One region of the Sphingopyxis sp. EG6 genome, then DNA from elsewhere that is predicted to be linked to it. Evidence: riboswitches for the same ligand, from Rfam matches in the RefSeq annotation. Region 1 holds a riboswitch; the other holds the start of a gene.
The links. A riboswitch is a leader RNA that binds a small molecule or an ion and turns the genes downstream of it on or off. The one in region 1 is predicted to bind cobalamin.

Region 1 (6,468 bases):
CCCCGACCTCGCGGGCATCCCCGCGTCGCGCCACGAGGCCGCCTGCGCGTCGGGCAGCATCGCGATCCTCGCCGCGGCCGCCGAGATCGAGGCCGAACGCTATGGGCTTGCGCTGGTGCTCGGCATCGAGCTGATGCGCAACGTCCCCGGCCAGCGCGCCGCCGAATATCTCGGCGCCGCCGCCTGGGCGGGCCGCGAGGCGCAGGAAGCGCGCTACCTGTGGCCGTGGATGTTCGCACGCGTCGCCGAGGAATATGACGAGCGCTTCGGGCTCGACCGCGCGCATCTTCGCGCGATCTCCGCCAACAACTTCGCCAACGCCAAGAAAAACCCCAATTCGCAGACACGCGGCTGGGCGGTGACCGACGATCATCTCGGCGAGAATGACGAGGTCAATCCGCTGATCGAAGGGAGCCTGCGCAAGTCAGATTGCGGGCAAGTCACCGACGGCGCCGCCGCGATCTTCCTCGCCTCGCGCGATGTCGCCGAAGCCTATGCAAAACGACGCGGTATCCCGCTCGGCAGCATCCCGCGCATCAAGGGCTGGGGCCATGCCACCGCGCCGCTGCTCTATTCGACCAAGGTCGCCGACAGTCGCGGCGGCGACTATGTCTTCCCCAGCGTACGCAAGGCGATGATGGATGCGCTACGCCGCGCGGAGATGCCCGACATCTATGCGTGTGACGGGGTCGAGGTGCATGATTGCTTTTCGATCACCGAATATATGGCGATCGACCATTTCGGCATCACCAAACCCGGCGAAAGCTGGCGCGCCATCGAGGACGGGACCATCGCGCTCGGCGGGAAATTGCCGGTCAATCCATCGGGCGGGCTGATCGGGCTGGGGCATCCGGTCGGTGCCACAGGGGTACGGATGCTGCTCGACAGCTGGCGGCAAGTTACCGGCAACGCAGGCGATTATCAGGTCGAAGGCGCGCGCAACTTCGCGACCTTCAACGTCGGCGGCAGCGCGACGACAGCGGTCAGCTTCGTCGTCGGCACCTGATTTGACTGATGTCTATCTCTACGACGCGGTGCGCACGCCGCGCGGCAAGGCGCGGCCCGACGGTGGGCTCGCCAACCTGAGCCCGCAGGAACTGGTGCGCCAGCAGGCGGCGGCGCTGGCGGCGCGCTGCGGCGACATGGCCGCGCACCCCGACGGCTTGATCCTCGGCTGCGTGACGCAGACCGGCGCGCAGGGAGGGCATCTGGCGATGCTGGCGAAACTGCATAGCGACCTGCCCGACACGATCGCGGTGCAAACGATCAACAATTATTGCGCATCGGGGCTATCGGCGATCGGCCAGGCCGTCGCGCGCGTGGCGAGCGGCCAAGCGTCGCATATTCTGGCCGGCGGCGTGGAATCGATGAGCGCGGTGCCGTTCCTGAGCGATCGCGCCGCTTTCTATGGCAATGACGAGTTGCCGCCGCGCGCGCGCTTCGTGCCGCCGGTCCTTGCTGCCGACCGGCTGGCGAACAGCGAAGGCATCACGCGCGCCGAACTCGACGCCGCGGCGCTGACGTCACAGCAACGGGCGGCGGCGACCGATCGCGATGCAGCGCTGCAACGCTCGCGGATCGCCACCGGCGCGCTCGACGGCGAAGAATGTATCCGGCCGCAAACCAGCGCGGAATCGCTCGCCGCTGCGCCCGCTGCGTTCGGCGAGTTGCAGCGCCAATATACCGGCGCGCTGGAAGATACGACGTTCGAGCCGCTCCACAGCATCGCCCACGCCCCGCCGATCTGTGACGGCGCCGGGATGGCGCTGGTCGGCGCCGCCGGGCTCGGTCCCCCTCCCCGCGCCCGCGTGGTCGCTTTTGCCGAAAGCGGCGGCGATCCCGTCGCCTCCCTGACCGCAGGCTTTGCCGCGATGGACAAGGTGCTGGCGCGCACCGGGCTGGCGCTCGACGACATGGACCGAATAGAATTCATGGAGGCGTTCGCCGTAACGATCGCGAAATTCCTGCGCGACCGCGATGTCGATGGCGCACGAGTCAATGTCAGCGGTGGGCATCTGGCGAAGGGGCATCCGATGGGCGCCAGCGGCGCGATCCTGACCTCGACCCTGCTCGACGCACTCGATGCCTGCGGGGGCCGCTACGGGCTGGTCGTGCTGACCGGCGCGATGGGCGTCGGCGCGGCGATGGTGGTCGAGCGGGTGGAAAGCTGACCTAAGTTTCGTCATCCCGGCGAAGGCCGGGATCTCACCGGCGCGTCTTTGCGATAGGTCGAGATCCCGGCCTTCGCCGGAATGACGAAAAGAAGGAGTACCGCGTTGCCTGAAGGCCCAGACTTACCTCCCCAACAAATCCCGATTGCGCAAAACCGCCATTCCGCTATGGGCGGCGCGTGCGGGGCTTGCCCTGCACATGATCGCACCGGTGCCCGAAAGGGCTTAAAATGGGAACGCGGTGACGGGGTTCTTGCCGAACCCCGGAAGCCGAGGCTGTCCCTGCAACTGTAAGCGGCGAGCGCGATGCACTGATCCGGATTTGCGGATCAGCCACTGGGGCAACCTGGGAAGGCGTGCATCAAGCCCTGACCCGCGAGCCAGGAGACCTGCCGGCGTGGGTCGCTCACTGCCAAGGCCCAGGGAATGGCCGCGGCACGGACACCTCCGTCGAGCGACGACCAAGCGGCTGGAGCCGCTTCGGTGCCGGGGTTGCAGGCCTTTACGCCACTTGCGACGCCGACATCGGTCGATCGCTTTTGCGTTTCGGCAGGCTCCGCCTTCGTTGCCGGCGTGCGGGGGCTTCCCATGTTGAAATTTGCGACCGTTTCCTTGTTAGCACTGACGGCGGCAACGCCCGCCTTTGCGCAATCCGCTGACACCATCGTCGTCACCGCATCGGGGATCGAACAGCCGCGCGACGAGGTCGGACAAGCGATTACCGTCATCGACGCCGCGACCATCGAACGGCGCCAGTCGGTCGATGTCGTCGACCTGCTCGCCACCACCCCCGGAGTCCGCTTCAACCGGACCGGCGGCACCGGATCGGTCGCGGGCATCTCGCTGCGCGGCGCCGAAACGACGCAGACTTTGGTGCTGATCGACGGGGTGAAGGTCAACGATCCCAGCGGGATCGGCGACGGCTATGATTTCGGCCACCTGCTCACCGGCAACATCGGCCGCATCGAAGTGTTGCGCGGTTCGAACTCGGTCGTGCATGGCAGCCAGGCCATCGGCGGCCTCGTCAGCCTGATGACCGCGACCCCGGCAGAGGGCTTCGCGGCGAAGGCTTCGGCCGAATATGGCTATAGCGATACGGTCAATGCCAAAGCCGATGTGTCGGGCACCGCCGGGGCGATTTCGGGCGGGATCGGCGGGGCTTACTTCCGCACCGACGGCATCTCGTCAGCGGCGGGGGGCACCGAGAAGGATGGCTACAAGAATTTCGCCGGCAACGCGCGGTTGAAAGTGGCGTTCAGCGACGCGCTCAGCCTCGATCTGCGTGGCTACTACATCAACGCCGACCTCGATTATGACAGTTTCTTCGGCGCCCCCGCCGACAGCCCCGACGTCGCCAAGCTCGACCAATATGTCGGCTATGCCGGGCTGAACATCGGCCTGTTCGATGGCAATTTCACCAACCGCGCGGCGGTGACGTGGATGCGCAACGAGCGCGATTATTATTTCGTGCGCGGGACCGCGCCCGATTACGGCTATTCGGGTACCAATCTGCGGTTCGAATATCAGGGGGTCGTGACGCCGGTCACCCAAGCGAAGCTGATCTTCGGTTACGAACATGAGCGTCCCGATTATGATTTCTTCGGCTTTGGATCGACTGACAGCCAGAAGGCCAATATCGACAGCGTCTATGCGCTGGGCATCGTCCAGCCGTTCACCGGCCTGTCGGTAACCGGCGGCATCCGCCATGACGATCACAGCCAGTTTGGCGGCGCGACGACACTGGGCGCCAACGCCAATTATTCGCCGAATGCGGGCGCGACCAATGTTCGGCTGAGCTATGGCGAGGGTTTCAAGGCACCGTCGTTGTACCAGCTCTACGACGCGTTCAGCGGCAATGCGGCGCTGCGCCCTGAAGAATCGAAGAGCTATGACATCGGCATAGACCAGTCGCTCGCCGAGGAACGGGCGTTGATCTCGGTAACGGCGTTTCTGCGCAACACCGTCAACCAGATCAATTACGACAATGCGACCTTCACTTACGGCAATATCGACCGCACCCGCGCCAAGGGCGTCGAAGCGACGCTGGCGCTGCGCCCGATCGATGCGCTCAATGTCACCGCGTCGTACAGCTATATCGACGCGCGCGATCGGTCGGGCCGTCCCGCGTTTGACGGCAAGCGCCTGCCGCGCCGCGCCGCGCATGCGGTCAGCCTGTCGGCGGATTATGACTGGTCGTTCGGGCTATCGACCGGCGCGACGATCACGATGGTCGGCGACAGTTTTGACAATGCGGCGAACAATGTGCGGCTCGACGGCTATGCGCTCGCCGGGCTTCGCGCATCCTTCCCGGTGGGTGGCCATTTCGAGATCTACGGCCGCGTCGACAATCTGTTCGACGCCGATTACGCGACCGCCGCGGGTTACGGCACCTACGGCCGCGCGGCCTATGGCGGCGTGCGGGCGCGCTTCTGATGAAAGCGCGCACCGACGCCGAACATACGGCGAAGATGAAGAAAATCCAGGCGGCGCAGAACAAGAAGGTCGCGGCGAAGACGGTCGAAAAGGGGCTGGTGATCGTCCACACCGGCCCCGGCAAGGGCAAAACCTCCGCCGCGCTCGGCATGGCGGTGCGCGCGATCGGCCACGACATGAAGGTCGGCGTCGTGCAGTTCGTGAAGGGTGCGATGAAGACCGGCGAGAAGGCGGTGTTCGACCGCTTTCCCGACCTGATCGAATTCAAGCCGATGGGCGAAGGCTTTACCTGGGACACGCAGGACCGCACGCGCGACATCGCGGTCGCGCGCGCGGCGTGGGACGAGGTCAAGCGCATGATCGCCGACCCAAGCTACAAGATGGTGATCGCCGACGAGCTCAATATCGTGCTGCGCTACGACTATCTGCCCGTCGATGAGGTGCTGGAGGCGCTGGCCGCGAAGCCGCACATGACGCATGTCGTCGTCACGGGCCGCAACGCGCCCGAGGCGCTGATCGAGGTCGCCGATCTTGTCACCGAAATGGCGCAGGTGAAGCATCCGTTCCGCGAACAGAATGTGAAGGCGCAGAAAGGGGTCGAATTCTGATGCGCAAACGCGCGCTTGCGGCGGTGGCGGCGCTGCTCGGCGGCGCGGGGCTGCTGTGGGCGGCTGCCCCTGCCCCGCGCGTCAAGGCACCTGCGGTGCCGCAGCGCATCGTGTCGATCAACCTCTGCGCCGACCAGCTTGTGCTTGCGCTTGCCGACCGGGAACAGATCGCGGGGCTGACGAAAAATGCGACCGACGCCGAAATGTCGGGCGAGGCCGCCAAGGCGCGCGGTATCCCGTTGCTCAGCAATTCGGCGGAGCAGATATTGGCGATCGAACCGGATTTGATCGTCGGCATGCCCGCGAGCCGAAGCGCGGCGCTCCGCGCGCTGCCGCAGCAAGACTATCCGTTGCTCGACCTCGCAACAGCGAACACGCTCGATGAAATCTACACCTCGATCCGCGAGACGGCGGCGGCGGTCGGCCATCCCGAACGCGGCGGCGCGCTGATCGCGCGGATGCAGGGAGAACTCGCTGGGTTGCCCAAGCCGGGTAAGGGCCGCGTCGCAGCCTATTATCAGCGGCGCGGCTATATGACCGGAACCGGGACGTTGATCAACGAGCTGATGGGGCGCGTCGGGCTGGTCAATCTGGCGGGCAAGCTCGGCAAGCCGCCGCTGTCGCAACTGAGCCTTGAGGAAATGGTCGCGGCGCAGCCCGATTTCCTGATCGTCGAAAGCGCAACCGACGTGGTGACCGACCAAGGCAGCGAAATGCTGCACCATCCAGCGCTGAGCGGGATCCCACGCATCAGCATTCCGCAGGCATGGACGGTGTGCGGCAGCCCCGCCTACACAGCGGCGGCGCGGAGCATCACGGCGCAGATTGCGCGCATCGACGGGGACCGCTCATGAACCGTTTTGCCGTGCCCCGCTGGTCGCTGATCGCGTCGCTGCTGTTGCTGACACTTGCCGCCGCGATCGGCTCGATGCTGTTCGGTGCGGTCGATCTGTCGGTCGCGCGATTGCTGGCCGCTGCAAGCGGCAACGGCGACCGGGTGGCGTCGATCATCCTGTTCGACCTGCGCCTGCCGCGGACAATCCTCGCGCTTGCGGTCGGCGCGATGCTAGGGCTCGCGGGCGCGGCATTGCAGGGCTATTTGCGCAACCCGCTTGCTGAACCGTCGGTGCTCGGCACCTCGAACGCTGCGGCGCTCGGCGGGGTCGCGGCGATCTATTTCGGCATTGCCGAGTTGCATCCGGTGATGCTGCCGGTGCTGGCGACAGGCGGCGCACTCGTCTCGCTCGTATTGCTGT
Region 2 (6,468 bases), 1.6 Mb from region 1:
ACTGCTCGATCCCCGCTTCCCAACCATCGGCGGCCTCAGGATCGAGCGCCACATTGCCATATTCGCTGAACAGCTGGAACAGCGACGGCGCCCTGAACCCTTCGCCATAGCTGGCGCGGAGCACCGTCCCGGTCGGCAGGCGCCAGACGCCGCCCGCAGCGAACAGTGTCTGACCGCCATAGCGGTCGTGATCGTCGTAACGGACGCCGCCGTTCAGGATCAGCCCGTCCAGCGGTTCGACGCTGAGCTGGCCATAGGCGCTGGTCAGCTCGGCCTTGCCGCGCGCAAAAGCCGGAAGCGGGACCGCGAGCGAGGCCGAAGGCGACCGGCTGCGGAAATCCGAGCTTTCGTTTTCGGCCCCGAAGATCGCGGAGATGCGGTCGGTCAGGTCGAAACTGCCCTGATATTCCCAGCGCCTGTTCTTGCCGTCGGCTTCAAAGCTCTGCGGCCGCGCGCGGTCGGGGTTGAAATTGTCGCGGTTGGTGTCGGTGTGGGCATAAGCGATGCGGTTGCGGAAACGCCCGTCGACGAGGTCGAAATTCAGCCCCGCATATCCGACGAATTCCTTGTTCAGCCCATAATCATTACTGTCGACGTTGAAGCCGTCAAATTCGACGCGGCCGCTGGAATAATAACCGCGCACCTCGGCGCTGACATTGTCGGCGAGTTCCAGTTCGGCGCGGCCCGAAACGCTACGGTTGCGATAACCGTCGCGTTCGACCCCGCCGAACGCCTTTCCGTGCGACGAAATGCCGTCGGTGGTGAAGCGCTGCCCGCCGATGCGCCAGGCGAGCGGTCCGGTGCGACCGCCGATCGCGGCGCGCGCGCTGACGGTGTCGCGCGATCCGGCCTCGAGGTCGAAGCTGCCTTCAAGCCTCTTTTCGGGCGATGCGGTCACGATATTGACGACCCCGCCGATCGCCTGGCTGCCCCACAGGATCGATTGCGGGCCACGCAGCACCTCGATCCGCGAAATGTCTCCAGCGAGCAGGTTGGTGAAGTTGAACCCGCCGCCCGTCGACGACGGATCGTTCAGCTTCACCCCGTCGATGACGGCGACCGTATGTTCGGACTCGGCGCCGCGGATGCGCAGCGACGTCGCGGTGCCATAACCGCCGTTGCGCGAGATGCTGACGCCGGGGGTGCGCAGCAGCAATTCGGTGACGCCGATGTCCTGCGCGCGGTCGATCGCATGCTTGTCGAGCACCGCGATCGCGGCGGGGATCTCATCGAGGGTCAGCGGCGCGCGCGTCGCGGTCACGACGATGCTGTCGCTGTCGGCAGCGACGGCATGCGCCGCTTCCTCGGCAAGCGCGGGGGATGACGCCGCCAGCACGGCGAGCGAAACGGAGTGACGGAAAACGCAATTCATCTGGGTAACCTCATCGACAACACCGCACGCACGCGGGATCGATGTCTGGGCCACCGGGCGCACGACAACGTCCCCGCGCGAACGCGGTCCACTTTGTCGTCATGCGGGTTTACCCCCGTCCGCCCGGTGCACCCTGCCCGCGCGAAAGACGACGGCGACGGGCAGGTCTCCTGGCTTGCGGGTCAGCGCCGTCCGGCCGCCTTCTCGGGACTGAAAGTCCCAATGGCATGTGGCCGATGGCTCGCCGCGTACAGTTGCAGGGGCAGCCGGGGTTTTCCCGTTCCCTCTTAGTCCCCGTCGCCGGGGAACCTGTCGCTTGCCGCCCGTTAGCTTGGTTTCGATCAGATGGTCAATCGCCGTTTGTCGGGCAGATTGCCCTTCCCCCCTTGATGGGGGAAGGATACGTCGCCTTATCGCGAAGCGATTAGGCGAAGTTGGATGGGGGTGACGGCGCGTCCTTGCACCGCCATCTCAGGCCGAGAGCGCACCCCCACCGCTGCGACTAAGCCAGCAAGCTGGCAAGTCTCGCTGCCTCCCCCATCAAGGGGGAGGGCAAAGGGCGCGTCGGCGCGACCCTAAAACAGCCCCGGCAATTCGCGCTGCGCAACGCTCGGTCGCGCGGGGACCAGCATCTCGGGTTCCACCTGCACCCGCGCACTGCTGCGCTGTGCGGCCGCCCCGACGCTCGCGTCGGCGATCCGCGTCGTGCAGCTGCCGGTGGCGAGGAAGTCGATCGCCGCGCGCACCGACGCTTCGCGTGCATCGCCCAGCGGCAGGTTCAAATCGTCGCCCGCGGCGCAGCTGTTCGAAATCTGGGGTGCCAGGCCGTTGTAATAATTGCCTGCCCCGGTCGAATTGGCGGTCGCAAAGGCAACGACGCGCATCCGGTCGTCGCATTCGGCCTTGTCGAGCGCGATCTGGCCGACCGGCTTGCCGAAGGTATTGCTGCCAACCAGCGTCATGTTGGTGCCGAGGTACGGCAGCATCGAATTGATCACCAGCTCGCTCGCTGATGCGGTCGATCCGGTGCCGATAAAGGCGATGCGCGTCGGGGCGATCGATTCGGCGGTGGGGGCAAAACGATGCTCGTCATTCTCCACCGCTTTCGACGGGCGGAACACCGTCTGCGAAAACAGCAACCCGCTGCGCCCCTCGCCCATCAGATCGCCCATCAGTTCGGCGGTCGAAACCAGCCCGCCGCCGTTGTAGCGGAAATCGATGATGATGTCGGTTACCCCCTGATTGCGGAAATTCAGGAAGGCGGTGCGGAGTTGCGGGTTCGCCGACGAGATGAAGCTGCGCAGGTTCAGATAGCCGTAATTGCGACCGCCCTCGCTGATGATCTTCGCGCCATAACGATCCGAAATCGGGTCGAGCGAATAATCGGCCTTGGCGACGGTGACGTCGCGGGTGCCGGCGCTGTCCTGAATGCGCAGGATGCGGGTGACGCCAGGGTCGCTGGGGCCCAGCGCATTTGTGATTCCCTGTGTGCCTTCGGCGGCGACGATGCTTGCGATCGTGCGCATGTTGCTGGCCGTGGTGCCGATCGCCACGATGCGCGTGCCGCGGTCGATGCCCGCGGCGATCGCGGGCGCGCCTTCATAGGCTTCGGCGATCACGACGACATTGGCGCTCGGGTCATAGGTCAGGCGGACGCCGAACCCCGCGCTCGATCCGCTGGCAAAGAACGCATTCTCTTCGGCGATCGAGGTGATGTAGGTGAAGAAACGATCCTTGCCGAGCGCGCGCGCCGGCGCGACCAGCGCGTCGATATAGGCGTCGACATTGCCGAAGCTCGCGGGATTGACCCCGGTCGCGACGTCGCCGGGGAACAGATACCATTCGTCGATCACCGCCTTGGCAAAGCCTTGCCGCGCAGCAAGGCCGCAGCCTCCGGTCGGGGTCGGGGTCGGCGAGGGGGTCGGGGTAACGGTCACCGGCCCGCCATTGCTCCCCGTACTCGAACCGCCGCCGCCCCCGCACGACGCCAGCACAAAGGCGGAAAGGGTAAGCAGGGCAATGGATTTGCGCGACCGATGCGTCATGGATCGTCCTTGGGAATGGCTATGCGACCGGCGCCGGATCCCGAAAGATCCGATCGCCACCGTCGTATCTATGCGCGATTGAATGACCCGGCAATGAACTTGGCGCAAGGCGCGCTCAGTCGTCTTGCTCGCCCGGGTTTTCTGCCGTTTTCGGATCGCCGCGGCCTTTGAACCCCTGCGCGATCACATACAGCTCGGGCGATCCCTTGCGGCTCGCCGGAGGCTTGGCGTGCTTGACCGTTGTGAAATATTTCTTGAGCAGCGTCAGCAGCGTGTGATCGGCCCCCCCGGCGAACACCTTGGCCACGAACGCACCGCCGGGCAGCAGGTTCTGCACCGCGAAATCGGCGGCGGTTTCGGCCAGCGCGATCGTGCGCAGATGGTCGGTTTGCTGATGGCCGACGGTGTTCGCCGCCATGTCCGAAATCACCAGATCGGGCGCGCTGCCCAGCGCTTCGATCAGCGCGTCGGGGGCGGCATCGTCCATGAAGTCCATCTCGAGGATCGCGACGCCCTCGATCGGCTCGCACGCGAGCAGGTCGATCCCCGCGACGCGCGCGCGCGGGTTGGCCTTGCGCACGACCTGCGACCAGCCCCCCGGGGTAATGCCCAGATCGACGACGGCGCGGGCTTTCTTGATGAAGCCGAATTTGTCGTCGAGCTCGATCAGCTTGTAGGCGGCGCGCGACCGATAGCCCTCGGCCTGCGCGCGGCGGACATAGGGATCGTTGAGCTGGCGCTGCAGCCAGCGCGTCGATGAGGTGCTGCGCCTTTTCGCGGTCTTGACGCGGACGTGCAGCCCGCCGCGACCGCTCGAACCCTTGCCGCTGCCGCCGCTCATTTGCGATACTCGCGGCGCGTCACCGGGACGTCGCGCCCCTGCATCGCCAGCGTCCGCAAAATTCCCTCGCGGATGCCGCGGTCGGCGACCCCGACGCGTGCGGCGGGCCACAGGTCGATGATGCTTTCCAGGATCGCGCAGCCGGCGACGACCAGGTCAGCGCGCTCGCGGCCGATGCAGGCAATCTCGGCGCGGTCGGCGATGCTGGCGTCGGCCAGGCGGCGGCTGATGCCGCGCATCGCATCGGCCGGCACGACCAACCCGTCAACCGCGCGGCGATCATATCGCGGCAGGTTCAGGAACACGCTGGCCAGCGTCGTCACCGTCCCGCTGGTGCCCAGCAAGCGCAGCTTTTGCCCGGCGAACTGTTCGGCGCGCCCGGCAAAGGCCGCAAAGGCGGTGCGGGTCACCTCGCGCATATGGGCATAGGCGGCCTGGCGTCCGGCCAGGCTGTCGTCGGGCAGCGGCGCATGTTCGGTCAGCGACACCACGCCCCACGGCACGCTGATCCAGTCGCGAATCGTGACGTCATGGTCGGATACGTCGACGCGCATCAGCTCGGTCGAGCCGCCGCCAATGTCGAAAATCAGCGCCGGACCATCGCCGGGTTCCATGAGGTTGTGACAGCCGAGCACCGCGAGTCGCGCCTCTTCGGCGGCGGAAATAATGTCGAGAACGATGCCCGTTTCGCGCCGCACCCGCTCGGCCAGTTCGGCGCCGTTCGCGGCGCGGCGGCACGCTTCGGTGGCGACCGCGCGCGACAGCGACACATGGCGGCGGCGCAGCTTGTCGGCGCAGATCGCCAGCGCCGCGACGGTGCGATCCATCGCTGCATCGCTGATCCGCCCGCTGCCGTGCAACCCTTCGCCCAGCCGGACGATGCGCGAAAAAGCGTCGATGACGACCAGCTCGCCGTCCTGCGGACGGGCAATCAGCAACCGGCAATTGTTGGTGCCAAGGTCGATCGCGGCATAGCTGCGCGGTCGTACGAAATTTGCGGGACGCGTGGCGGCTTCCGCCTTGGTTCGCGTCTTTGCCGTCGGCCCCGTCCTCGAACTTGGCCGCGGCGGTCGCCCGGATGGCGCTGCCATTTGCCGCATGGCTAGTATTACCTGTCTCTCTCACGCATCCGTCACCTGCGGATGTGCACTTGGATGAGAACCTAGGCTTTGGCGGCGTGCAAGGCAACCCCGCCCCCTTTGCGCGCCGATCGGACAAAGAAAACCCCGCCCGGCGGGGGCCGGACGGGGTAAGGGAGGGAAGGAAATTTATTGGAGGTCGGGACTACCCTTAACGGCAGCCGTCATTCCCCTTGTCGATGGCGCGGCCCGCGATGGCGCCGACAGCGCCGCCGATGATCGTGCCGACGGTGCGGTCACCGCGACCGGCGATTTCATGGCCGGCGAGGCCACCGGCGATTGCGCCGATGATCGTGCCGCCGGTGCCGTTGTCGCACTGGCGATAATTGCGGTTGTTGTACCGCTGGTTGTAATAGCGGCGGTCCTGACGGTAGTCGCGGCGATCGGCGCGGCGATCGTAACGACGGTCATAGCGGCGGTCGTCGCGGTCGTAGCCGCTGTAATAGCTCGAATAGCCGTCACGGTCATAATAACCGTTCTGTGCTGCGGCGGGAGCCGCCATCCCCAGCGTCGCGGTGGACATCAGGGCGGCGATCGAGAGGGTCACCATCTTTTTCATCGTCGTTCTCCTTCTTTCGTCGTTGGGCCCTTCTGGGCGTTGTCGATGAAGGGGTTATGGGCGATTCGCATTGAGCCGACCCTGAACGCGCCTGTTGGCTGGCGTTCAGCTTCGCCGCCCGTAATGCTTCCCTTTCGCGCGCCGCCCCCCTAACCCGCGCCGATGCGCCGCCTGTTTTTTGCCGCCCTGATCTTTGTTGCGCTCGGCCCGGTGCCGGGAACGGTGCAGCGCTTTCCCGTCGACAACCTCACCCAGCGCGCCAGCGCGCGGTCGCTGGCGTCGGAGCCGGAGAAAAGCGGCAGCATTCGCTTCCGGCGCGGCTGGCATCTCGTCAGCCCGCACAGCTATTTCGGCGGATTTTCGGGGCTCGCGCGAACCGGCCCCGGCACGTTTCGGTTGATCGGCGACAATGGCTATACGACGCGGCTGGTCATCGATGCGCGCGGCCGCGTCACTGCCGTTGATATCCGCCCGCTGCCGACCCCCGACGGTCGCCGTGCGAGCAAGGCGAT

Region 2: linked by a shared signal. The riboswitch ahead of SPYCW_RS18385 (TonB-dependent receptor plug domain-containing protein) and the one ahead of SPYCW_RS10845 (TonB-dependent receptor plug domain-containing protein) in region 1 are both predicted to bind cobalamin.

The regions. Positions count from the first base shown of each region.
Region 1 covers NZ_AP017603.1:2,229,217-2,235,684, forward strand. The annotation lists gene SPYCW_RS10835 (acetyl-CoA acetyltransferase) at 1-1,006, shown strand, start outside; gene SPYCW_RS10840 (acetyl-CoA C-acyltransferase) at 1,008-2,171, shown strand; cobalamin riboswitch at 2,365-2,582, shown strand; gene SPYCW_RS10845 (TonB-dependent receptor plug domain-containing protein) at 2,760-4,604, shown strand; gene cobO (cob(I)yrinic acid a,c-diamide adenosyltransferase) at 4,604-5,212, shown strand; gene SPYCW_RS10855 (ABC transporter substrate-binding protein) at 5,212-6,066, shown strand; gene SPYCW_RS10860 (FecCD family ABC transporter permease) at 6,063-6,468, shown strand, end outside.
Region 2 covers NZ_AP017603.1:3,803,122-3,809,589, forward strand. The annotation lists gene SPYCW_RS18385 (TonB-dependent receptor plug domain-containing protein) at 1-1,372, opposite strand, end outside; cobalamin riboswitch at 1,516-1,700, opposite strand; gene SPYCW_RS18390 (S41 family peptidase) at 1,948-3,417, opposite strand; gene SPYCW_RS18395 (RlmE family RNA methyltransferase) at 3,533-4,258, opposite strand; gene SPYCW_RS18400 (Ppx/GppA phosphatase family protein) at 4,255-5,358, opposite strand; gene SPYCW_RS18405 (glycine zipper 2TM domain-containing protein) at 5,549-5,956, opposite strand; gene SPYCW_RS18410 (esterase-like activity of phytase family protein) at 6,119-6,468, shown strand, end outside.